Regions from separate parts of the Polaromonas sp. P3_B4 genome, predicted to be linked through region 2. Evidence: predicted binding sites of a transcription regulator. Region 2 holds the regulator's gene; the other holds the start of a gene.

Region 1 (4,282 bases), 740 kb from region 2:
CCTCGACAATCCAGGAAGTTTCAATCTCAAACGCCGTGGCGTAGAGCGCTTTGACGTCCTGCGGTACGCGATCGATCGGGCGCAGGGAGCCGTCAAAGTGCTTCAGATCCACCACCATCACGTCGTCCCATAGGCCCAAGCGCTTCAGGTCGCGGACCAGGTAATGGTTGATGACGGTAAATTCACCCGACAGGTTGGACTTGACCGACAGGTTGCCAAAGCAGGGTTCGATACAAGCATCCACCCCAATGATGTTGGAGATGGTGGCTGTGGGCGCAATGGCCACGCAGTTGGAATTGCGCATGCCGTCTTTGGCAATCTTCTTGCGCAAAGCGTCCCAGTCAAGGCTGGCGGAGCGGTCGACTTCCACATAGCCGCCGCGCTGCTCGGCCAGCATGTCCAGCGTATCCAGCGGCAGGATGCCCTTGTCCCAGAGCGAGCCTTTGTACGTGGCATATTTACCGCGCTCTTTGGCCAGTTCGGTCGATGCCCAGTAAGCGTGGTAGCAGACAGCCTCCATGGATTTGTCGGCGAACTCGACAGCTTCCTGGGAAGCGTAAGGCACGCGCAGCTCGTACAGGCAGTCCTGGAAACCCATGATGCCCAGGCCCACAGGGCGGTGGCGCATGTTGGAATCGCGGGCCTTCTTGACGGCGTAATAGTTGATGTCGATCACGTTGTCCAGCATGCGCATGGCCGTGGTAATGGTCTTTTTAAGCTTCTCGTGGTCGACTGCGCCGTCCTTCAGATGCTGGACGAGGTTGACCGAGCCGAGGTTGCAGACAGCAGTTTCGGTGTCGCTGGTGTTGAGTGTGATTTCGGTGCACAGGTTGGACGAGTGCACGACGCCGGTGTGTTGCTGCGGCGAGCGCACATTGCAGGCGTCCTTGAACGTGATCCAGGGATGGCCGGTTTCAAACAGCATCGACAGCATCTTGCGCCACATGTCGGTGGCCTGCAGCTTGCGGGATGGCTTGATTTCGCCGCGCTCGGCCTTGGCTTCGTAGGCGGTGTAGATTTTCTCGAAGTCCTTGCCGAACTTGTCGTGCAGGTCGGGTGTGTCCGACGGTGAGAACAGCGTCCAGCTGCCCTTTTCCATCACGCGGCGCATGAAGAGGTCGGGAATCCAGTTGGCGGTGTTCATGTCGTGCGTACGGCGGCGATCGTCACCGGTGTTCTTGCGCAGTTCCAGGAACTCTTCAATATCCAGGTGCCAGGTTTCCAGGTAGGCGCAGACGGCGCCCTTGCGCTTGCCGCCCTGGTTGACCGCCACGGCGGTGTCGTTGACGACTTTGAGGAAAGGCACGACGCCTTGCGATTCGCCGTTGGTGCCCTTGATATGGGCGCCCAGGGCGCGCACAGGCGTCCAGTCATTGCCCAGGCCGCCGGCAAATTTGGACAGCAGCGCGTTTTCCTTGATGGCGTCGTAGATGCCGCCCAGGTCGTCGGCGACGGTCGTCAGGTAGCACGACGACAGCTGCGAGCGCAGCGTGCCGGCATTGAACAGGGTGGGCGTGCTCGACATGAAGTCGAAGGACGAGAGGATTTCATAGAACTCGATCGCGCGTTCTTCGCGGTTGATCTCGTTGAGCGACAGGCCCATGGCCACGCGCATGAAGAAAGCCTGTGGTAGCTCGATGCGCTGTTTGCGCACGTGCAGGAAGTAGCGGTCAAACAGGGTTTGCAGGCCGAGGTAGTCGAATTTCAGGTCGCGTTCGGGCTTGAGCGCGGCGCCCAGGCGGGCCAGGTCGAACTGCTGGAGCTTTTCGTCGAGCAGCTCGTTTTGTACGCCCTTGGCGATGAACTGCGGGAAATACTCGGCGTAGCGAATCGCCATGTCTTCCTGACTGACTTCTTCACCCAGCACTTCGCGGCGGATGGTGTGCATCAGCAGGCGTGCGGTGGCGTAGGTGTAGTCAGGGTCTTTCTCGATCAGGGTGCGCGCTGCCAGGATGGACGCCTTGTAGACCTCGTCAATGGGCACACCGTCATAGAGGTTGCGCATGGTTTCCGCAACGATCGGGTCGGGCTTGATATCCGCGCCCAGGTTGGCGCAGGAGGCTTCAATCAACGCCTGCAGGTTGCGGATGTCCAGCGCGACGCGGTTGCCGCGGTCGGTCACATGGATCAGCGGCGCTGCGGGCGCCTGGGTTTGCGGCTGGCGTGCGCGCTCTTGCGTGCGCTTTTCGCGGTACAGCACGTAAGCGCGGGCGATCTCGTGGTGGCCGCCGCGCATCAGGCCCAGCTCGACCTGATCCTGAACGTCTTCTATATGAAAGGTTCCGCCGCCTGGGCGCGAACGCATCAGGGCGCGGATGACCGCCTGGGTCAGGCCGTCAACGGTTTCGCGGACGCTGGCCGAAGCCGCACCCTGCGTGCCATGCACGGCCAGGAAAGCCTTCATCATGGCCACGGCGATCTTGTTGGGTTCGAACGGCACCACGCCGCCATTGCGGCGAATGATCTGGTAATGGGCGAGCGGGTTGCTTTGCGCGTTGGTATCGCCGGTTGCTGGGTTGCTTGCCAGAACGCTCGACGTGACGGGCACCGCGTGTTGTGCAGTTTGCATGACTTCCTCTTTGCTTTGTTTTATGGGTGGTTTGATGTGCTGTTCGGGGGTCTCTGGATATATTGAGGTATTGCACAGGCCTATCAACCTGCTCCTTCATTTCCTGACCCAAATTACATCAAACTGAATTAGGGCTTAGACACTATACCTAGGGTATGGAGGGAATACAAGCCACTACAGGTAGTGTATCGCTGACTGAATGCACCGTTACGTTTTGTGGCTTTTTAGGCCCCATTCCAGACGCCTCGATCAGGGCTTGATGGTGGCTCGTTCAACTTCGCTGAAAGCCTGATGCCATCAGGCTTGTGAAGCTGATGCGGCGTTGTGGCGCGGCTTTTCGCGGGCTTGGGTTGAGAGCGCCGGCCACTGCTGGCGCGGTAAAAATAACCGGAAATTTCAACAGCAAGACGCACCGCAATGGTGAGTGCGTGCAGGTGCACCAGTCACATGATTTCGGGAAAACACCTAGCCGGTGACGACAGCGAGTTTTGCAGCAGAGGCCAGTTGAAGCCAGGGCCCGGGTCCTGCTTGCGGCCGGGTGCAATGTGCTCGTGCCCGGCGATGTGCTCAATGGGGTAGCGCTGCAGAAGCGAGGCGCATAGCCCGGTCAGGGTTTCATACTGGGATGCTTCAAAGGTATCTCCCTCAAGGCCTTCCAGTTCGATGCCGATGGAATCGTCGTTGCAGTTGGTGCGTCCGCGGTAGCTGGATTCCCCGGCATGCCAGGCGCGGTCGTCACAGCTCACAAACTGCCACAGAGCGCCGGTTCGGGCGATGAAAAAGTGCGATGAAACCTGCAGGCCGCGAATGCCCTGAAAGTAAGCGTGTGCCTCCCAGTCGAGCTGGTTGGTGAAAAGGCGTTCGACGTTGCCATTGCCGAACTCACCTGGCGGCAGGCTGATGGAGTGGATGACGATCAGGTCGATTTGCGCGCCGGGAGGGCGTGGACCAAAGTTGGGCGAAGCCAGTGCGCGTGCACAGCGGTACCAGCCGTTTTGCCACAAAGGCCGGGGAAGGGCATTGGGGCTCTCAGGCGGGGTCATCAGCAGGGTCAAGTCCATCGGCCAGGTCGTCATTGCCCGGCGTGGCGATATTCAGGCGTGCAATGCGGTAGCGGATCTGCCGCAGGCTCAAACCCAGCCTCGCGGCGGCGGCGGTACGATTGAAGCCGGTCTCCAGCAAAACCTTGGTCAGGATGTTTCGCTCCTGCCCGTCCAGATAATCCTGCAGGTTTTCCGGGACGGCGACGTGCTCTTCGACCGGCGCATCAAAATGCAGCACGCTTCCTTCGCCGAGCGCCACGGCCCGGTGCAGGATGTTTTCCAGCTCCCTGACATTGCCGTTAAAGGGCCTGGACTGCAGCTGCTCCATCACGGCATCCGTCAACTCGGGCATCTTGAAGCCGGACTCCTGGCAGATTCTTGACAGCAGGGCATTGCAGAGTGCCGGCAAATCCTCCCGGCGTTCGCGCAAGGCCGGCACGGCAATTTCAATCACATTGAGCCGGTAATAAAGATCCTGGCGGAATGTTCCTTCCTGGGCTTCCGCCGCCAGGTTTTTGTGCGTTGCGCTGACGATGCGCACGTCAACGGTGTCCTCCTGCGGCGAACCCAGCGGCCTGACGGTGCGCTCCTGGATGGCGCGCAGAAGTTTGGATTGCATGGCCAGCGGCAGGTCGCCGATTTCATCGAGAAACAAGGTGCCGCCCTTGGC
Region 2 (4,282 bases):
CAGCAGGAACATCAAGACCACAGGCAGGGACACTCCTCTTTCGAGGCGTGGGGCGGTGATTGGTATGCCGGCTCGCATTAGTAGATACCTGTCAAGTTGTTGCGAATGGCAAACACGCGCTCGTACTTTTTGTAGATAGTGCGGTCCGAGGCCGTATAGGTGACGTTGGCACCCCGGCAATTGGCATAGCTGCGCAAGGAGCCGGCCTTGTCCTGGGTGCGTGAATTTTCCTGCGTGCGGGTCAGCAAACACACCCTGACCGCAGTGACGCGTTGCCACGAGGTCAAATCTCCGACCTTGGGCAATGCGGTCACTTCGGCAGCGGTATGGTAGGTCTCAGGAGACAGGCTGGTTACCCCGGCAGCCACGCCATACCGGATCACCATGTCTTCAATGCCTTCAAAAATCGGTTGATAAACAGTGTCTTCCGGGTTTTTCCCATTGCCGTTGCATCCCAGGCTTTTGGTGTTCACTGTTCGGGTGGTACTGCCGACCCCTTGGGCCGTATAGCTGGTGGCGACCAGGCCAAAGCGGTTGGACACGTAGCGCGGCAGTCCTGCGGTGATCTGGCCTGCATTGTTCGGGTCAAGTGAAACTGCTTGCCTGAGGCAGTCAAACCCATTTCCAAAAGTGCTCGCGTCCAGCTCGGGCATGGCGAAATAGTTGATAACGACCGAGTCTGGTGCGTTGGCTACAGTGGTACCGCAAGTCCTGGTGGTCGGGTTGAATACCGCGCCATCACATCCAAACAACCCTTGCTCGTAGGCTGGAGCCGTTGAGTTTTTGGTGTTGCTGAACTTGCCCAACAAGTTGGGCGCCGCGGAGGTGGTGGCCATGATCGCGGGATAGAAGCCCGCCATCTGAAGGTCCCGGCCAACCATGTCCAGCGCAAGCTTGCCGGTCTCGTTCAGCATCGCCATATTGGCGGAAGCAGTGGCGGTTGCGCGAGTCCCCAGGTAGGCCGCCGCTGCCGCGAGGGCGAGCACCAGGCTGATGACCAGACTGACCAGCAGTTCGATCAGTGTCAAACCGCGCTGGCGGTAGCGCGCTTGCGCCCTTCCGGTGTGAAGTGTTTTCATGGAATCATCTCTAGATTGGCGCATTGCACGCCGGCCAGGGCGGTAGAGGTGCCCAGCGCTGCGGGGCAGCAGTTTCGCGACGCGATGCCTGTTGTAGTGGCTGTGCACGAATCGGGGGAACGCAGAGTCGTGCCATCCAGGTTGTCCTTGCTATACCAGGCCACTGTCACCAGAAAGCGCAGGTTGGTGCCCTTGGTTCCGGTCGACGTCACGATGCCCACCGCGCCCGGCAGCTGGCTGTTCAGGTCAAGACGCCAGACAGCGAGGTCATAGGCCGCCAGCTCGGTCGGGGTACAGGTTGCAGTGTTGCAATCTTTGGCCGGGTTCAGGTAGGTTGGGGTTCCATCAATGGATGCACGTTCGGCGGCATAGGTCCGGGAGAAGCTGTAATCAGTCTCGACCGCACTGGCATTTGCCCTGATGCGGTCCGCAAAGCCGCTGATGCTGGACGACAGTGCTGACCGCACCCATCCGGTTTGTTCAAATTTGAGAGAGGCTGTCTGCATGCCAACCATGCCCAGCACACCGATGGAAAGGATAAGCATGGCGATCAAGGCCTCGATCAGGCCTGCACCTCGCTGGCGACTTATGGACATGCACTGACTCCCGCATATTGTTTAACGCTCACTCGACCTGCAGAACTGATACAAATAGACCGGTAGTGCGGACTGCTGGTGTTTTCCAGGATATAGGCAAGCGTGAAGTTGGATTGAATACCCGCAGCGAGCCCTCGCGAGTCAAAGGTCATGCGCCGATCCGATCCGCTAGAGGCCAGCTCAAAGCTTTCGTTGCCGGTCTGGCGCACGGAAATCAGGCTTGAACCGACTGTTGTCGGGTTGTTTTGGGTAGCACTACAGCTGGGGTTGGAAAAAACTATCCAGCCAGTCTGCCAGTTGCTCCCTGCGGTTGCACACGTGGGGGTACCGCCGGTCAATGCGTTTGACGTATTGGTTGACATGCAGATGGTGACGCAGTTATTTCTGCTGATCGCCTCAACCCGCGCACGCGATATGTCATTGGTAAATTCGGCTGCGATGGCGCCAGCCTGGTTTCGCACCACAAACTGCCTCAAATTAGGCAGCCCTATGGCCAAAATCATGGCTAAAACAGCAACTGTCACCATGATTTCGATGATGGTGAAGCCTGCGTTGCAAGCGCGCGGGGCCGCTTTGGCTGGGCGGCGTAAGGATGTTGAGCACACGGTCATTCGCATGTCGTGAGTATAGGAACCGGGTTTGTCGCGCGAGGCTCCGGCTGTCGGACTCTGGCTACCACTAATCTGGTAGCGGACAGGACGCTTTTCTGCGCCGCGAGCGATTTCTACCGCCGGACCTCGTCCACCAGCGTCTTGAACTCGTCAATATCCTCAAAGCTGCGGTAGACGCTCGCAAAGCGGACATAGGCGACCTTGTCGAGCTTGCGGAGTTCACGCATGACGAGCTCGCCGATACGGTTGGACGGCACTTCCCGCAGCCCCAGGCTCAGGAGCTTTTCCTCGATACGTTCAACCGCCGAGTCGACCTGCTCGGTGCTGACGGGCCGCTTGCGCAGCGCCAGGTTCAGGGACGCCAGGACTTTGCTGCGCTTGTACTCGATGCGCCTGCCGTCCTTCTTGACGATGGACGGGAAGGTGACATCGGGCCGCTCATAGGTTGTGAAGCGCTTTTCACACGCGCCGCACTGGCGGCGGCGGCGTATGAACTCGGCGTCTTCACCCACCCGCGTCTCTACGACCTGGGTTTCAAGGTGGCCGCAAAAAGGGCATTTCATCAGGGTTGGTCCGGGTTTGAAGGCATAAATCGGCCTCCAGCCCAATCAGGACATGCGCGGGTAGCTATCAAAATCATAGTGTCCGCGCTGCCCGTCATGATTAGCGGTAGACCGGGAAACGGCTGGTCAGGGCGTGGACCTTGGCACGGACCGCTTCAATGTTGGCCGCGTCGCGCGGGTTGTCCAGCACGTCGGCGATCAGGTTGGCCGTGATGCGGGCTTCTTCGTCCTTGAAGCCGCGGGTCGTCATGGCCGGGGTGCCGATGCGCACGCCGCTGGTGACCATCGGCTTTTCCGGGTCGTTCGGGATGGCGTTCTTGTTGATCGTCATGTGGGCGCTGCCCAGCACGGCTTCGGCTTCCTTGCCGGTGATGCCCTTGGCGCGCAGGTCGACCAGCATGACGTGGCTTTCAGTACGGCCGCTGACGATACGCAGGCCGCGCTGCGTCAGGGTGTCGGCCACGATCTGCGCGTTTTTCACGACCTGCTGCTGGTAAGCCTTGAACTCGGGCGCCATGGCTTCCTTGAAGGCCACGGCCTTGGCTGCGATCACGTGCATCAGCGGGCCGCCCTGCAGGCCTGGGAAGATGGCGCTGTTGATGGCTTTTTCGTGCTCGGCCTTCATCAGGATGATGCCGCCGCGCGGGCCGCGCAGGCTCTTGTGTGTGGTCGACGTCACGATGTCGGCATGCGGCACCGGGTTGGGGTACACGCCTGCGGCCACCAGGCCGGCGTAGTGGGCGATGTCGACCATGAAGATCGCGCCGACGGCCTTGGCCACCTTGGCGAAGCGCTCGAAGTCGATGCGCAGGCTGTAAGCCGACGCGCCCGCGATGATCAGCTTGGGCTTGGTCTCGTGAGCCTTGCGCTCCATTGCGTCGTAGTCGATCTCTTCCTTGTCGTTGAGGCCGTAAGAGACGACGTTGAACCACTTGCCGCTCATATTCAGGGCCATGCCGTGCGTCAGATGGCCGCCTTCGGCCAGGCTCATGCCCATGATGGTGTCGCCGGGCTTGAGGAAAGCCAGAAACACGGCCTCATTGGCTGAAGCACCGCAATGCGGCTGCACGTTGGCGGCCTCGGCGCCGAAGATGGTTTTGATGCGGTCGATGGCCAGCTGCTCGGCCACGTCCACGTGCTCGCAGCCACCGTAGTAGCGGCGGCCGGGGTAGCCTTCGGCGTATTTGTTGGTGAGCTGCGAGCCCTGCGCGGCCATGACGGCGGGCGAGGCGTAGTTTTCGCTGGCGATCAGCTCGATGTGGTGTTCTTGCCGGGCGTTTTCAGCCTGGATGGCGGCGAAGATTTCGGGATCGGTTTGTTCGACCAGGATGTTGCGGTGGTACATGGCAGTCCTTAAAGACGTGGTCCCTGCTATTCAATGAATGAAACAAGGGCTGCCCAGGCGAACGGCTGAACGCTTCGGCCCAACGGCT

What was found. Region 2 encodes NrdR, which represses ribonucleotide reductase genes. Its sites were predicted from a motif close to CACNANATNTNGTG; they were not measured.
Region 1: AC1DVV_RS13775 (ribonucleoside-diphosphate reductase subunit alpha) is a predicted target of NrdR. The motif match lies at 2,742-2,755, and genes of this name have one in related genera.

The regions. Positions count from the first base shown of each region.
Region 1 is NZ_JBFUGQ010000001.1:2,890,707-2,894,988, reverse strand. Features, by position in the region: gene AC1DVV_RS13775 (ribonucleoside-diphosphate reductase subunit alpha) at 1-2,569, opposite strand, end outside; gene ampD (1,6-anhydro-N-acetylmuramyl-L-alanine amidase AmpD) at 3,013-3,630, opposite strand; gene AC1DVV_RS13765 (sigma-54-dependent transcriptional regulator) at 3,599-4,282, opposite strand, start outside.
Region 2 is NZ_JBFUGQ010000001.1:2,155,015-2,159,296, reverse strand. Features, by position in the region: gene AC1DVV_RS10225 (pilus assembly PilX family protein) at 1-78, opposite strand, end outside; gene AC1DVV_RS10220 (PilW family protein) at 78-1,079, opposite strand; gene pilV (type IV pilus modification protein PilV) at 1,076-1,675, opposite strand; gene AC1DVV_RS10210 (GspH/FimT family pseudopilin) at 1,666-2,202, opposite strand; gene nrdR (transcriptional regulator NrdR) at 2,400-2,849, opposite strand; gene glyA (serine hydroxymethyltransferase) at 2,950-4,194, opposite strand; ZMP/ZTP riboswitch at 4,239-4,282, opposite strand, start outside.